2 regions of the Bradyrhizobium sp. WU425 genome follow, and region 1 is predicted to be linked to the other one. Evidence: riboswitches for the same ligand, from Rfam matches in the RefSeq annotation. Region 1 holds a riboswitch; the other holds the start of a gene.
The links. A riboswitch is a leader RNA that binds a small molecule or an ion and turns the genes downstream of it on or off. The one in region 1 is predicted to bind S-adenosylmethionine.

Region 1 (8,085 bases):
CTGAAGGCCCGGTTCGCGCGCCATCCGCGGTTCCGATCGATGACGCCGTGCTGCCTTACGAGGTCGACGCGCTCGATGTGCGCGGTCGGCTGGTGCGGCTTGGTCCGGCGCTCGACGAAATCCTGACCAAGCACGATTATCCCGCGCCGGTCGGCAAGCTGCTCGGCGAGGCCATCGTGCTGACCACGCTGCTTGGCTCCTCGCTGAAGTTCGAGGGCCGCTTCATTCTCCAGGCCCAGACCGACGGTCCGGTGTCGTTCCTGGTCGTGGACTATCAGGCGCCGGATCGCCTGCGCGCCTATGCGCGCTACGACGCCGCGCGCCTCGGCGAGGCCAAAGATACTGGCACGCATTCCGGCGCGCTGCTGGGCCACGGTCATCTCGCCATGACCATCGACCAAGGCCCCGACATGAGCCGCTACCAGGGCCTGGTCGCGCTCGACGGCGGCAGCCTCGAAGACGCCGCTCACGAATATTTCCTGCGCTCCGAGCAGATCCCGACACGCGTGCGTCTCGCTGTCGGCGAGGAATGGCGTTCGAACGACGGCGGCAAGCATCGCTGGCGTGCTGGCGGCATGCTGATGCAGTTCCTGCCGAAGGCGCCCGAGCGTGCGCGGCAGGCCGATCTGCATCCCGGCGATGCGCCCGAAGGCGTCGAAGTGCACGCCGTCGCTGAAGACGATGCCTGGGTCGAGGCACGCTCGCTGATCGAGACCGTCGAAGACGTTGAGCTGATCGATCCGGAGCTGTCCGGGGAGCGGCTGCTCTACCGCCTGTTCCACGAGCGCGGCGTGCGCGTGTTCAATCCGCTGCCCTTGAAGGCGCAATGCTCCTGCTCGCGCGATGCGGTGGCATCGATGCTAAAGAGCTTTTCGTCTGACGACCGTGCCGCGATGGTCAAGGACGACAAGGTCGTCGTGACCTGCGAGTTCTGCAGCTCGGTGTACGAGTTCACGCCGGATGAAGCAGGCGTGGAAGACGCGTAAGGCGTTAGCCTGCAGGTGCGATAGGGTCGGCCAAAGCGGAGCGCGCCCACCATCTCCTGCCCTAATTCAACACCCGCTTGTTGTCCGGGCTGTCCAGCGAGAACGTGGGCACGTCGATCTCGAAGCGTTCGCCGGTCGCGCTGACCATCTGGTAGCGGCCGGTCATGAAGCCCGAGGCGGTCGTGAGCGGCACGCCCGAGGTGTATTCGAAGCGTTCGCCAGGCGCGAGCGTCGGCTGCTCGCCGACGACGCCCTCGCCCTTCACCTCCTGCTGCCGGCCGGTGGCATCGGTGATGATCCAGTGCCGGGTCTTGAGCTGCACGGTCTCGTCGCCGGAATTGGTGATGACGACGGTGTAGGCCCAGAAATAACGGGAGCGGTCGGCCGACGACTGCTCCGGAACAAAGTTCGGCTCGACGGTCACTTCGATCTGGCGGGTCACGGCGCGGTACATGATTGCCATCATACCGAAAACCGCTCCGGAACCAAACGCCGGAGACGCCTTGGCGACATCGTCCCGCCAGAATTCGCAGGGAAGTACACGTCCAAATGGGCTTGCAAATGTACTTGCTTGTGATCCGGTCGCTTTGCGAGATGACGGCCGGACCGGTACACTCCTTGCCACGTCGCGATTTGCGGAAGGGTTTTTAGGCCCCCGATGACCATTGCCGACCAAGTGACGGGATCGACGATCGCGGGAACCGCTAAACCTGTGGAGGTCAAATCCGCGGGAGCGAAGCGGCGCGCGGCCGCGCCGGCCATTTCGCTGCCCGCCATCGGCGAGCGCGAGCTCCGGCTCGACCTATTCCGCGGCCTTGCGCTGTGGCTGATCTTCATCGACCATTTGCCGCCGAGCCTTCTGACCTGGTTCACGATCCGCAATTACGGCTTCAGCGACGCCACCGAGATCTTCATCTTCATCTCCGGCTATACCGCCGCCTTCGTCTACGGTCGGGCGATGCTGGAGTCCGGCATCGTCGTCGCCACCGCGCGCATCCTGCGGCGCGTCTGGCAGATCTATGTCGCCCACGTCTTCCTGTTCACGATCTTCCTTGCCGAAATCTCCTACGTCGCGACCAGGTTCGAGAACCCGCTCTACACCGAAGAGATGGGCATCATGGATTTCCTCAAGCAGCCCGACGTCACGATCGTGCAGGCGCTGCTGCTGCGCTTCCGTCCGGTCAACATGGACGTGCTGCCGCTCTACATCGTGCTGATGCTGGCGCTGCCCTTGATCCTGTGGCTGATGAAGTGGCGCCCTGACGTGACGCTCGGCCTCTCGGTCGCGCTCTACGCGGTGACCTGGGAATACGACCTCTATCTGTCGGCCTATCCGAACGGCTTCTGGGCCTTCAATCCCTTCGCCTGGCAATTGCTGTTCGTGTTCGGGGCATGGTGCGCGCTCGGGGGTGCCCGACGCATGTCGCACATTCTGGCTTCGCGGGTGACGATGTGGATCGCGATCGCCTATCTGGTTGCGGCATTCTACGTGACGCTGACCTGGTATGTGCCGCAGCTCTCCCACTTCATGCCGAAGCGGCTCGAGCAGTGGATGTATCCGATCGACAAGGCCGACCTTGACGTGCTGCGCTTCACGCATTTCCTGGCGCTGGCCGCGCTCACCGTGCGCGTCCTGCCCCGGGACTGGCCGGGCCTGAAATCGCCCTGGCTGCGGCCGCTGATCCTGTGCGGCTCGCATTCCCTGGAGATATTCTGTCTCGGCGTCTTCCTCGCCTTTGCCGGCCATTTCATCCTGGCCGAAGTCTCGGGCGGCCCGGTCATGCATGCGCTAATAAGTCTCTCCGGAATCCTGATCATGTGGGCCATGGCCTGGCTGATTTCGTGGTACAAGCGGGTGGCTGACAAGAGCGGTTCGAAAACCAAAAGCGCCGTCGGCAGCGCCGATATGGCGGGAGGGGGCTGATGAAGGCGAAGGTTTTCCTGAGCCTGATCCTGCTGTGCGGTGGTCTCGCCGCGCCTCCGGCGCGCGCGGACGATGCTGCGCCGGCTGCTTCAGCCGCGCCCGCAGCCTGTGAAGTGCCGTCCTATCTGCTCACCAGCGAAAGCCAGCTTCCCAAGGTCGCCGATGCCGTGAAGGCCGGCAAGCCGCTCGAAATCCTGGTCATCGGCAGTCGCTCGACCACGATTCCGGCTTCCGAGGACGCCTCTTATCCGGCGCGGATGCAGGCCATCCTGAAGGACAAGCTGCCGCCGTCCGAGACTGTGCACGTCTCCGTAGAAATACAGAGCAAGAAAACGGCCGAGGAGGCGGCTGCCAGCTTCGTTAAGCTGATGGAAGCAAAAACGCCTACTTTGGTCATCTGGCAGACCGGGACTGTCGATGCTATCCGAGCCATCGATCCCGATGATTTTCGTGGCGCGGTGACCGAAGGGGTTGTTGCGTTGCAAAAGGCAGGGGCTGACGTCGTCTTGATGAATTTGCAGTACAGTCCGCGTACCGAAACCATGATCTCGGTGCCGCCATACCTCGACAATATGCGGGTGGTGGCGCAGGAGCACGATATTCCGCTGTTCGATCGGTTCGCGATCATGCGGCAGTGGAATGATCAGGGCCAGTTCGACCTATTCAGCCCGTCGCGCGGGCCCGAGTTGGCGAAGCAGGTCCATGATTGCCTTGGCCGGGCGTTGGCACAGTTCCTGATCGACGCTGCCCATCTGGAGCCGGCCCAGCAGCAAAATTGAGGTCTAGCGTTAATGAGTTCTCTCCGCCCTTTTTGCCTGACGGCATGGCTGGCTGTGCCCGCAGCAGCGGTGCTGCTGTTGCTGAGTCCGGCCTCGCAGTCCCACGCGCAGACGCAGGCCGCGCAGGCAACACCGGCCCCGCAGCAGTCGGCTGATCCGGCTCCCGCTTCACCGTCCCAGACCACCGTCGCAGCGACGTCCCCCGACCAGCGCGGCATCACGGCGCGCGCCATCGACAAGGTGAAGCAGGTCGCGAAATCCGCCGGCGACATCTTTAGCCGCGTGCCCTGCCTGTCGCCGAAGGGCGGCTCGAAGGCGATGGGCTCGCTGCCGCATGTCGCGGGCAAGCTCGTCGCCGGCCAGCCCGTCGTCATCGTCGCGTTCGGCTCGTCGTCGACCGCGGGATTCGGCGCGAGCTCGCCGGAGTTCAACTATCCCAATCGCCTTGCCGCGCAGCTGCACCGGCACTATCCGACCGCCGACATCACCGTCGTCAATGCCGGCGTCGGCGGCGAGGATGCGCCCGAGATGATGAAGCGTCTCCAGAAAGAGGTGATCGACGTGCATCCGGATCTGGTGATCTGGCAGGTCGGCACCAATGCCGTGCTGCGCAATCTCGATCCTGGCGAGACCGCCAAACTTGTCGAGGACGGCATCGCTCGCATCCAGGCCACCGGCGGCACCGACATCGTGCTGGTCGATCCGCAATATTCGCCCGCGGTCAACCAGCGCGCCGAGAGCGCCGGCAAGATGGTGAAGCTGCTCGGCAAGGTCGCCGAGCTCCGTCACGTCGGCATCTTCCCGCGCTTCGAGGTGATGCGCGACTGGCACGAGAAGCAATCGCTTCCGGTCGAGAGTTTCGTGATCGCCGACGGACTGCACATGAACGATTGGGGCTATGCCTGCTTCGCCCAGCTCCTCGGCGACGACATCATTCGCTCCGTCGGCCAGATCAAGCTCGGCGTGAACGTGCCCGCGGACGTGCGGACGTACCGGCCAATGTGACTTGTCGTCCAGGCCCCCATGCGCAATTGCGCACTAGGCCGGGACGACAATAACTCACGCCTTCTCCAGCGCCGCCGTCAGATCCTCGATCAGATCGTCTGCGTGCTCAAGCCCCGCCGAGAAGCGGATGAATCCCTCGCTGATGCCTAGCGCGGCGCGGTCCTCCGGCTTGAGGCGCTGATGCGTCGTCGTTGCCGGATGCGTGACGAGGCTCTTGGCGTCGCCGAGATTGTTCGAGATCTTGGCAAGCTTGAGCTCGTTGAGCACGCGGAACGCCGCCTGCTTGCCGCCCTTGACCTCGAGGCCGACCAGCGTCGAGCCGCCGCGCATCTGCTTCTTCACCAATGCAGCCTGCGGATGATCGGCGCGGCCGGGAAACACCAGCCGCGAAATCTTCGGATGGCTCGCCAGCACGTCCGCGATGCGCGCGGCCGTCTCGGTCTGCGCGCGCACGCGCACGGCGAGCGTCTCCAGCCCCTTGAGCAGGACCCAGGCGTTGAACGGCGAGATCGACGGGCCGGTCTGGCGCATGAAATTGTGGATGTGCTCGGCGATGAACGCTTCCGAGGACAGGATGATGCCGCCGAGACAGCGGCCCTGGCCGTCGATGTGCTTGGTCGCGGAATAGACCACGACGTCGGCGCCGAGCGCGAGCGGGCTCTGCCAGATCGGGGTGGCGAACACGTTGTCGACGACGAGCCGCGCGCCGCCACTATGCGCGATCTCGGCAATGCCGGGAATGTCGAGCACGTCGAGCGTCGGATTGGTCGGGCTCTCCAGGAAGAACGTCTTGGTGTTCGGCTTCATGGCGCGCTGCCACTGGTCGAGATCGAGGCCGTCGACCAGCGTGGTCTCGATGCCGTAGCGCGGCAGTAAATCCTGCACGACGTAGAGACACGAGCCGAACAGCGCGCGCGAGGCCACGACGTGATCGCCGGCCTTGAGCGGCGCCAGGATCGCGGTCGTCACCGCGGCCATGCCGGTCGCGGCCGAACGTGCCGCTTCGGCGCCTTCGAGCTCGATCATGCGGCGCTCGAACATCGAGATGGTCGGATTGGAGTAGCGTGAATAGATGAAGCCGGGGTCCTCGCCCTTGAATCGCGCCTCGCACTCCTCGGCGCTGTTGTAAACGTAGCCCTGGGTCAGGAACAGCGACTCCGACGTCTCGCCATATTGCGAGCGTAAGGTGCCGGAATGAACCAGGCGAGTTTCGGGACGGTAGTGGGCGGTTGGCGCCGGGGACTTCGACATAGGACCTCCTGAAGTGACCATCGAGAATGGTCACAAAAAAACCGGCCTGGAATATCTCCACGGGCCGGGATCACAGAGGTCCCCGGCCTGTTTAGCGACTTATTTAACGTGGCTGCAAGCCGGCCGGCTCAAATCACCACGGGATAAGTCATGCTCATATTCCGCAATGCCCTTTCCGTCAAGACGTCCATCGGATAGCCGTAAAACGCTCATATTTCCCGCATGTCGGGATGTGTTTGATCCCTGATGAGGACCCCGGGTTGACGTTCACGGTCGCCGCCGACGCCAATGGTATCCTGCCCGACCGCATGATCGCGGCGATGGCGGAGGGCGGTCTCATCCTGCCCGCTTACGACTTCGTCGAAAGCCAGATCCAGCCGGCGAGCCTCGATTTGCGTCTTGGCGATATCGCCTATCGCGTTCGCGCCAGCTTCCTGCCCGGTCCCGGCGCCACGGTCGCCGAGCGCATCGACGAGTTGAAGCTGCACGAGTTCAGCCTCGCCGACGGCGCGGTGCTGGAGACCAACTGCGTCTACATCGTGCCGCTGCTTGAAAGCCTCGCGCTGCCGCCGGAAATCGTCGCGGCCGCCAACCCGAAGAGCTCGACCGGCCGGCTCGACGTCTTCACCCGCGTGATCGCCGACGGCACCCGCCGCTTCGACATGATCGGTGCCGGCTATCACGGCCCGCTCTATGCCGAGATCAGCCCGAAGACGTTTCCGGTGCTGGTCAGCGAGGGCTCGCGCCTGAGCCAGGTGCGCTTCCGCACCGGCGATGCCATCCTCAACATCGAGGACCTCGAGGCGCTGCACGCGACCGAGCGTCTCGTCGATATCGACGATGCCGACCTCACCGGCGGCGTCGCCGTCTCTGTTGATCTCTCCGGCGAGAAGAGCGGCGGCTTCGTCGGCTACCGCGCCAAGCGCCACACCGGCGTCATCGACGTCGATCGCCGCGCCGGCTATTCCGTCGAGGACTTCTGGGAGCCGATCTCGGCCCGTCCCGACGGCAGCCTGATCCTCGATCCCGGCGAGTTCTATATCCTCGCGTCGAAAGAGGCGGTGCAGGTGCCGCCCGATTACGCCGCGGAGATGGTGCCGTTCGATCCGCTGGTCGGCGAGTTCCGCGTGCATTATGCCGGATTCTTCGATCCCGGCTTCGGCTATGCCGGCGCCGGCGGGCTAGGCTCGCGCGCCGTGCTCGAAGTGCGCTCGCGCGAGGTGCCGTTCATCCTCGAGCACGGCCAGATCGTCGGCCGCCTCGTCTACGAGAAGATGCTGGCCCGCCCCGACGCGATGTACGGCCAGCGCATCGGCTCGAACTACCAGGCGCAGGGCCTGAAGCTGAGCAAGCATTTCCGGGTGTAGGGATAGCCTCACCTTCCGCTGTCATGCCTCGGCTTGACCGGGGCATCCAGTACGCCGTAGCCTATTGGTTCGATCACATCCGCCTCTGGAATACTGGATCGCCCGATCAAGTCGGGCGATGACACCGAATCTGTGTCAAGATGGGAAGTGAATCCGGGCTACGTCCGAGGTGGCGAAATGACAGATCAATCCGAACTCGACGCAAGAATCCTCGACGACGTCGCCGACGCGCTGATCTATTCGGATCGCTCCGGCACGATCATGCGCTGGAACCGCGCATCGTCCGCACTGTTCGGCTTCTCGGCGGACGAAGCGCTGGGCCAGAATCTCGACCTGATCATTCCCGAACATCTGCGCGCCGCGCACTGGAAAGGTTTTGAGGCCGCGCTTGCCAGCGGCGCGATGAAGCTTGCGGGCAAGCCGACACTGACCCGCGCGCTGCACAAGGACGGACGCAAGCTCTACATCGAGATGACCTTTGCGCTGGTGCGGGACGCCGCTGGAGTGGTGCAAGGATCGGTGGCGATGGCACGCGACGTCACCGAGCGCGTCGAGCGCGAGCGTGCCGCCAAAGCCTCGCAAACTAAGCCTGCGCAAAATTCGTGATGCGGAATTGGCGCGCCGGCGTGCAGGGCTCCCTGCGTGCGGCTCAACTTGTCCGTCACCGGATGCAGTGACACACTCGATCAGAACAACGATCGGGAGCGAACATGACCGCACCAGACCCCGCGCAGGAAGCTCAATGGAAACGCTGGCGCGCGGTTGCCGATCTC
Region 2 (8,085 bases), 1.5 Mb from region 1:
GCCGCAAGCCCGGATCATCGGCGCCACCGTCGTTTCGGCATTGGGTAGCACCAGCGCGGCACATGGTTTTCCCGAGCAGGATGACAAGCGCAAGGCGCTCAACGCATTCATCCGTAGCTCGGGGACATTCGACGGTGTGATCGATTTTGATCGGGCGACGCTCGATCCGGCCTCGGGTGGCCTCAAGCCGGAGTTCGTTCCCGAAAGCACGACTGGTGGTGCCGGCGACAAGCTTCATCCCAACCGCACCGGATATCTGGCGATGGGACAGGCCATCGACCTCGATCTGTTCAAGCCGGGAAAGATTAATCGTAGCGCGAAGCAGTAGGATGGATTCAGAGTCTCCTCTCCCCATTCATCGCCCTCAGCTGTCGTAACTCCCTCCATGCGGGTTACGAGCTGAACTCACGGCCGCTTCGCCGGATCGTGATGACTGGCTGGGAATGCCGAGCCGCAAACTCCGCTCTCTATCCATGTCGGCCACACGATGATGCGGTCGCCCAGGCAGGAGAGATATCATGATCAAGTCCAGGCTGTTCATTGCCGGTATCGCCATCTCGACCACGCTCGCGACGCCCGCGTTCGCGCAGTGGCAATGGCAGTCGCAGGAGCCGGCAGCATACGCCTCGATGTATCCGAACGGTGATCGCAACGTCTCGAATCCCACGACGCGGGAGACGATGGCCTTCGTCCCCTCGCCGAAATCACCGCGCCCAACGGTGATGCGCGCGACCAAGGGCAAATAGCCGCCATCCACCACTTGGCCGTCGCGAACTGGGCCCGGTCATGTCCCGGCCGGGCCCAATGCGCGTTGCCTTGAACGAGGCCTTGAAAAGTTGCCTTGGACAATCGCGACAGTCGCGCGTGCGGATCGACAGCCAACGAAAATATTCCAAACAGGATCGTCAGGAAAACGTGATGCAGAAGATGCACGGCGCCGCGAATAACCGCAGCCGCATTCAAATCACTCCACACCAGGGAAGCATGCATGCGCCGGAGATGGCGCGCGGAATCCAATCCGCTTCCCAAATGGAGGAAGCTTCAAGTGCGGATCATCAATTGCGGACTGATGCTGGGTATTCTCGCTGCCTGTTCAGGGCAGGCGCATGCCGACGACAATGTCACAACCGAAATCCAGTCGCTGAAGGCGAAGCTGAAGGAGCTCCAGCAGCGCGTGGACTCCGAGGCGCGCAAGACGCGACAGGTTGAAGCGCAGGCGAAGGCCGTTCAGTTACCAGCAAGTTACAAGGCGCTCGCCGCCGATCCATGTGCGGCCGGCAAGGTCTGCTACAAGGGCGTGACGTTGACCTTCGGTGGCTGGGTCGATCTCACCGGCATCTACCGCTCGCGCAATCTCGCTTCCGATACCGGCTCAGTCTACAACTTCATCCCCTATCAGCAGAGCCGCAACTTCAACATCCCGGAAACGCGCTTCTCGGCACGCCAGAGCAGGTTCTCGGTGCTGGCCGAGGGCAATGCCGATGCCGACACGCACCTCGCGGGCTATGGCGAGATCGATTTCGAAGGTGCGGCTCAGACGGCGAGCTCGGTTGCGACCAACTCGTTCAATCCGCGCATGCGGCAGCTCAGCCTGGAACTGGACCGCACCGATCTCGGTCTTCACTTCCTCGCCGGGCAATCCTGGTCGCTGAACGCGCCGACCAAGTCCGGCATCGATCCTCGCGGCGTCGATGCGCCCGGCGTGATCGACTTCGAATCCGTTCCGGGATTTCTTGCCGCACGGCAGCCCGGGCTGCGCGTCTGGCAGGACATCGGACCGGAGTTCAAGCTGGCTGCGTCGGTCGAGAATGCCCAGACAGCGTTCTTCGGCGGCAACGTCCCGACCGTCGGCACCCCCGCCTTCGGACCACAGGGCGTGCTGAACCCGAACCTTCAGGTCAATCTGACCGGTCCCGGCGGCAGCTTCTTCAACAACCTCAATAATGTCAGTCTGAATCAGGTGCCCGACGTCACCGTCAAGGCAGCCTGGGACCCAAGGCTCGGGCCCTATAAGTTGCATGTCGAGGCGTGGGCGCTCTACCGCCAGCTGTTCGACCGCTTCAATAACGCCAACCACACCTACGACACCGGAAGCTTCGGCGGTCACATCTTCGCCGAGCTGATTCCGAAAACTCTCGATCTTCAGCTCTATGGCTCGCATGGCGTGCTGGGCCGCTTCACGGCAACGCCGTTCCCCGACGCGGCGCTGGCGCAGGACGGCACCATCCTCCCGCTGACGGTCACGGCGGCCGCCGTCGGCCTGATCTGGCACGCGACGCCCAGCCTCGATGTCTACTCCTATGCAGGCCTCGAAAAGGCCAAGGCGAATTTCGCCAATGTTGGAACGGTGCCGTTCGGCTACGGCAATCCGCTCTACAACAACACCGGCTGCTTCACCGAAAACTCGGCGGGCGCGACCTGCAACGGCAACACCAGGGAGGTTCGGCAGATCACGGCCGGGATTTACGACACCATCTACCAAGGCAATTTCGGCACACTCAAAGCAGGCCTGCAATATTCCTACACGCAACGGTTCGCGTTCGCCGGTGTCGGCGGCGCGCCGAAGACCGACGACAATGTCGTCATGACGCAGATCCGGTACTACCCATTCTAGTGACGGAGCCACGCAGGCTCGTAGCCCGGATGGAGCGAAGCGCGATCCGGGAATCCTGCCTCAAGCGACGGAAGTCCCGGATTACGCTTGCGCTCCATCCGGGCCACTTCGGTGCTACGGTTTGTTGCCGAGCTGCGCATGCGGCCGGCCGAAATCGGGCGCGGCTGAGTCCTGGCCGATTTCGACGATGCCGCGGCGGATGGCGCGGGTGCGGGTGAAGTGGTCGAACAGCGCCTCGCCGTCGCCGCGGCGGATCGCGCGGGTGAGCTTTGCCAGATCCTCGGTGAAGGTGCCGAGCATCTCCAGCACGGCTTCCTTGTTGGCCAGGAAGACGTCGCGCCACATCGTCGGATCGGAGGCGGCGATGCGCGTGAAGTCGCGAAAGCCGCCGGCGGAGAACTTGATGACCTCTGACTCCGTCACCTGCGCCAGCTCGTCGGCGGTGCCGACGATGGTGTAGGCGATCAGATGCGGCAGATGGCTGGTGATCGCGAGCACGAGATCATGATGATCCGGCGTCATGACCTCGACCTTGGCACCCATCGCCGTCCAGAACGCGCGCAGGCGATCGGTGGCAGCCGCATCAACGCCCTCCGGCGGGGTGAGGATGCACCAGCGGTTGATGAAGAGCTCGGCGAAGCCGGAATCGGGACCCGAATGCTCGGTGCCTGCGACGGGATGCGCCGGCACGAAATGGACGCCTTCCGGCAGGTGCGGCGCCATATCCCTGACGATGGCGCCCTTGACCGAGCCGACGTCGGAGATGATCGCGCCGGGTTTGAGATGCGCGGAGATCTCCTGCGCCACCGGGCCGCAGGCGCCGACGGGAATGCAGAGGATGACGAGATCGGCGTCCTTCACGGCTTCCGCATTGGTCGCGACGACCTGATCGACGATGCCGAGCTCCATCACGCGTGCGCGCGTCTTCTCCGAGCGCGCGGTGGTGACGATCTCGGAAGCCAGGCCCTGGAGCTTCGCGGCGCGCGCGATCGAGCCCCCGATCAGGCCGAAGCCGATCAGCGCAACGCGCTGGAAGTGCGGGGTCGCGCTCATCGTCCGGCCATGAAGTCGCGCAGGCCCTCGACGACGAGGCGGTTGGCCTCCTCGGTGCCGATGGTCATGCGCAGCGAATGCGGCAGGCCGTAGTTCTTCAAGCCGCGCAGCACCAGCCCGCGCTTGGTGAGGAAGGCGTCGGCTGCGTCCGAGGTCTTGCCCTCGGTCGGGAAGTGGATCAGCACGAAATTGGCGACGCTCGGCGTCACCTTCAGCCCGAGCTTGCCGATCTCCTCGGCGAGCCAGTCGCGCCAGGTCTCGGTGAACTGCTTCGACATGGCCTGGTGCGCTGTGTCCTCGATCGCGGCAACGGCGGCGTACATGGCCGGCGTCGACACGTTGAAGGGACCCCGGATGCGGTTGACCGCGTCGATGATGTGCTCGGGGCCGAACATCCAGCCGATGCGCAGCGCCGCAAGACCATGGATCTTGGAGAAGGTGTGGGTCACCACCGTGTTTTCGGTGGTCGCGACCAGCTCGATCCCCATCTCGTAATCGTTGCGCGAGACGTAGTCGCAATAGGCTGCGTCCAGCACCAGCAGCACGTGCGAGGGCAGGCCGGCGCGCAGGCGCTTGACCTCGTCGAACGGCACATAGGTGCCGGTCGGATTGTTGGGGTTGGCGAGCCAGACCAGCTTTGTCTTCGGCGTCACCGCCTTGAGGATGGCGTCGACATCGCAGGTGAGGTTCTTCTCGGCCGCGATGACATTCTTCGCGCCGACCGCCATGGTCGCGATCGGATAGACCAGAAAGCCGTGCGTGGTCGAGATCGCCTCGTCACCGTGGCTGAGATAGGTGTGGGCGAGCAGGTTGAGGATCTCGTCCGAGCCGGCGCCGCAGATGATGCGGTTGGGATCGAGCCCGAAGGTGCGCCCGATTGCTTCGCGCAGCACGCGCGAGGTTCCTTCCGGATAGTCTTCCAGATGATCCGCCACCTGCTTGAACGCCTCGATCGCCTTCGGCGAGGGCCCGAACGGCGTCTCGTTGGCCGAGAGCTTGAACACCTTGCGGCCGGGCTCTGCCACCGGGGTCTTGCCGGGCGTATAGGGCGCAATATCGAGAATGCCGGGATTCGGCATGGGGCGGGACATCTTCAACTCCGGACTGGCTTAAGCGGTTCGCGACTTACGATTTCGACCCGGTCGGGGGCACCGTATAGCGCGTTGCGTGGCTGCCGACGAGGGCCGTGGAGCGCACCGAGGCCCCCGCTTCGATCAGGGCAGCCTTGATCTTGTCGATGCTGCTTGTCGCGGTGACCGAGACCAGCAGCGCGGCGCCGTCGAAGGCGGTGTCGGGCACCGCCACGATCTCAGCGAGCGGCGACAGGGCGCGCGCGACCTCCGCATTCCACCCAGAGACGCGTACGCTGAAGGTCTCGACCTCCGTCACCAGCGCGCTGTCGGCGACGCGCGAGACCGCGAACACGGGCAACGCCGCCGGATGGTCGGCGCGCTCGACGAAGGGCAGCCGCGCGATGATCTTTGGCGCGCCAGCTTCTTCCAGCGACAGCCACCACGGCGTGCGGCTCGAGGTCGCCGAGACCAGCGCCAGATCGCCCTTGGACTTCGCGACGGCCTCGACCGCCGCCTGCGCGCTGAAATGCGCGACGTAAGGCACGGTGAAGCCGAAATGGAATCGCGCGGAATCGCGCATGGCCGGCTCGCTCGCCGAGATGTCGGCGTGGACCGAGAACGGGGCCTGGACATAGGTGAAGGTCGCGATGATGACGCGCCAGATGCTCTCGACCGTGTCGAGCGGCAGGATGCCGCGATGACGCTGCACGAGGTCGCGCATCATGGAGGCCTCGCGTGCCGGGCGGAACGCCGAGCCGACCTCTTGGGTCTGCTTCACCTGGATCAGGCGGTCGATGATGTCGCCGCGTTGCATCAGCAGGCGATGCATGCCCTCGTCGATCGCGTCGATCTCCTTACGCAATTCCTGGAGTGATGGTGGCGCGGGCGGACGTTGGGACATGTCTGACAGGTGCTGCTGAGAGGCGTTCCAATGCGGATCAGTCGAGCCGTCACCGCTGTGATGGATATCCTGATTAGGCAGTCGGGGCTGCGAAAGCAAAGAGAAATGCAAAGAGAAATCGGGCCCTTTCCGCCCGTGGCGCGACAGGCGAATTTGGCTGATCCGGGCCGTGACTTGACGAAAACCGTCCAGGACGGTAGTTTTTACCCGTTCCGTGGTCATTTGAGCCGGCCGGCTTGCAGCCACGTTAAAAAACTCGCTAAACAGGCCGGGGACGCTTTCGATCCCGGCCGAACCTATCGTTCAGGCCGGGTTTTTCATGGCCTGATGTCAATGCGGTCACCACGACGACCGCAAACGAGGTCGATGGTCAGATGGTTGGCGTCCAGTCAATTCCGAGTCCCGCGATCACCGCCGACGAGCGGTCGCACGAGGTGGATCATCCGAGTTCGCACGTCGCGCAGTTCGGCTCGGAGCAGCCGCTGCGGCTCGACTGCGGGGTCGATCTCAGCCCGTTCCAGATCGCCTACCAGACCTATGGCGAGCTGAATGCCGATCGCTCCAACGCGATCCTGATCTGCCATGCGCTGACCGGCGACCAGCACGTCGCCAATGTGCACCCTGTCACCGGCAAGCCCGGCTGGTGGGAGACTTTGGTCGGCTCGGGCCGACCGCTCGATCCCAGCGAGTATTTTATCATCTGCTCCAACGTGATCGGCGGCTGCATGGGCTCGACCGGCCCGGCCTCGATCAATCCCGCGACCGGCAAGGTTTGGGGGCTCGATTTCCCCGTCATCACCATCCCCGACATGGTGCGCGCGCAGGCGATGCTGATCGACCGGCTCGGCATCGACACGCTGTTCGCGGTCGTCGGCGGCTCGATGGGCGGCATGCAAGTGCTGCAATGGACTGCGGCGTATCCGAGTCGCGTGTTCTCCGCGCTGGCGATTGCCTGCTCGACACGACACTCGGCGCAGAACATCGCGTTCCACGAGCTTGGCCGCCAGGCGGTGATGGCCGACCCCGACTGGCACCATGGCGGCTATGCCGATCGAGGCATCCATCCGCATCGTGGCCTCGCTGTCGCCCGGATGGCGGCGCACATCACCTATCTCTCCGACGCCGCGCTGCATCGAAAATTCGGGCGGCGCATGCAGGACCGCGAGCTGCCGACTTTCTCTTTCGACGCCGACTTCCAGGTTGAGTCCTATCTGCGCTACCAGGGCTCGTCCTTCGTCGAGCGCTTCGACGCCAACTCCTATCTCTATCTGACCCGCGCGATGGACTATTTCGACATCGCCGCCGACCATGGTGGCGTGCTGGCGAAGGCGTTCGCGGGAATCCAGACCCGCTTCTGCGTGGTCTCCTTCACGAGCGACTGGCTGTTCCCGACCTCGGAATCGCGCGCGCTGGTGCACGCGCTGAATGCGTCGAGCGCGCGGGTGTCGTTCGCCGAAATCGAGACCGATCGCGGTCACGACGCGTTCCTGCTCGACGTGCCCGAGTTCTTCGACATCGCCCGTGCCTTCCTGCAATCGGCGGGCAAGGCGCGCGGGCTTACCGCCAGGAATGCTTAACAAGGACGACTAGGCATGTCTGTACAGGAAACGTTGCCGCTCGGCGGCGTTGTGGCCGGGCAACCCGGTGATTTTCGCGCCGACCATGTGCTGGTGGCCGAGATGGTCAAGCCGGGCTCGAAGGTGCTCGACGTCGGCTGCGGCGAGGGCGACCTGCTCCAACTGCTGGAAACCCGCGGTGTCGACGGCCGCGGCATCGAGCTGTCGCGCGAGGGCGTCAACCGCTGCGTCGCCAAGGGTCTTGCGGTGGTGCAGGGCGATGCCGACACCGACCTCGTGAATTATCCGGATGACGCCTTCGACTACGTGATCCTGTCGCAGACGTTGCAGGCGACGCGGCAGCCGAAAGTGGTGCTGGAGAATTTGCTGCGCATCGGCCGCCGCGCCATCGTGTCGTTCCCGAATTTCGGCTTCTGGAAGATGCGGCTCCAGCTCCTGATCGGCGGCCACATGCCGCGCACGGAGAACCTGCCGGCAAGCTGGTATGACACCGCCAACATCCATTTCTGCACCATCAAGGATTTCGTCGAGCTCTGCGACGCGATCGACGTCAAGATGGAACGTGCCGAGGCGCTCGACCTCTACGGCCGTCCGCTGCGGCTGCGGATGCCCTGGTGGGTGTGGAATCTGTTCGGCGAGCAGGGCGTGTTTCTGCTGACGCGGGGCGGCAGGAAGTAGGCCGGCCCGTTACCCCATCTACGCGACCCAGTACCTGGTGACGCCTTCGCGCTAATGCGCCGCCAGTGACCTCGGGTCGCGCACCGGCCATCTTCCCGCTTCCGCCAGCGTGACGAACCGTTCCACCGTTTCGTTGAACAGCGCTGGCTCTTCGAGATTAAGGACGTGGCCGGACTTTGGAAACATGGC

Region 2: another riboswitch for S-adenosylmethionine. It lies ahead of metX (homoserine O-acetyltransferase MetX); the one in region 1 lies ahead of BcanWU425_RS36125 (O-succinylhomoserine sulfhydrylase).

The regions. Positions count from the first base shown of each region.
Region 1 is NZ_CP088089.1:7,586,586-7,594,670, reverse strand. It holds gene BcanWU425_RS36150 (Hsp33 family molecular chaperone) at 1-986, shown strand, start outside; gene apaG (Co2+/Mg2+ efflux protein ApaG) at 1,048-1,440, opposite strand; gene BcanWU425_RS36140 (OpgC domain-containing protein) at 1,645-2,910, shown strand; gene BcanWU425_RS36135 (SGNH/GDSL hydrolase family protein) at 2,910-3,689, shown strand; gene BcanWU425_RS36130 (SGNH/GDSL hydrolase family protein) at 3,702-4,694, shown strand; gene BcanWU425_RS36125 (O-succinylhomoserine sulfhydrylase) at 4,749-5,945, opposite strand; SAM riboswitch at 6,016-6,095, opposite strand; gene BcanWU425_RS36120 (2'-deoxycytidine 5'-triphosphate deaminase) at 6,176-7,312, shown strand; gene BcanWU425_RS36115 (PAS domain-containing protein) at 7,490-7,918, shown strand; gene BcanWU425_RS36110 (hypothetical protein) at 8,023-8,085, shown strand, end outside.
Region 2 is NZ_CP088089.1:1,205,550-1,213,634, forward strand. It holds gene BcanWU425_RS05765 (GDSL-type esterase/lipase family protein) at 1-328, shown strand, start outside; gene BcanWU425_RS05770 (hypothetical protein) at 519-746, shown strand; gene BcanWU425_RS05775 (hypothetical protein) at 1,046-2,614, shown strand; gene BcanWU425_RS05780 (prephenate/arogenate dehydrogenase family protein) at 2,729-3,667, opposite strand; gene hisC (histidinol-phosphate transaminase) at 3,664-4,758, opposite strand; gene BcanWU425_RS05790 (chorismate mutase) at 4,793-5,641, opposite strand; SAM riboswitch at 5,846-5,925, shown strand; gene metX (homoserine O-acetyltransferase MetX) at 6,016-7,218, shown strand; gene metW (methionine biosynthesis protein MetW) at 7,234-7,896, shown strand; gene BcanWU425_RS05805 (alpha/beta fold hydrolase) at 7,948-8,085, opposite strand, start outside.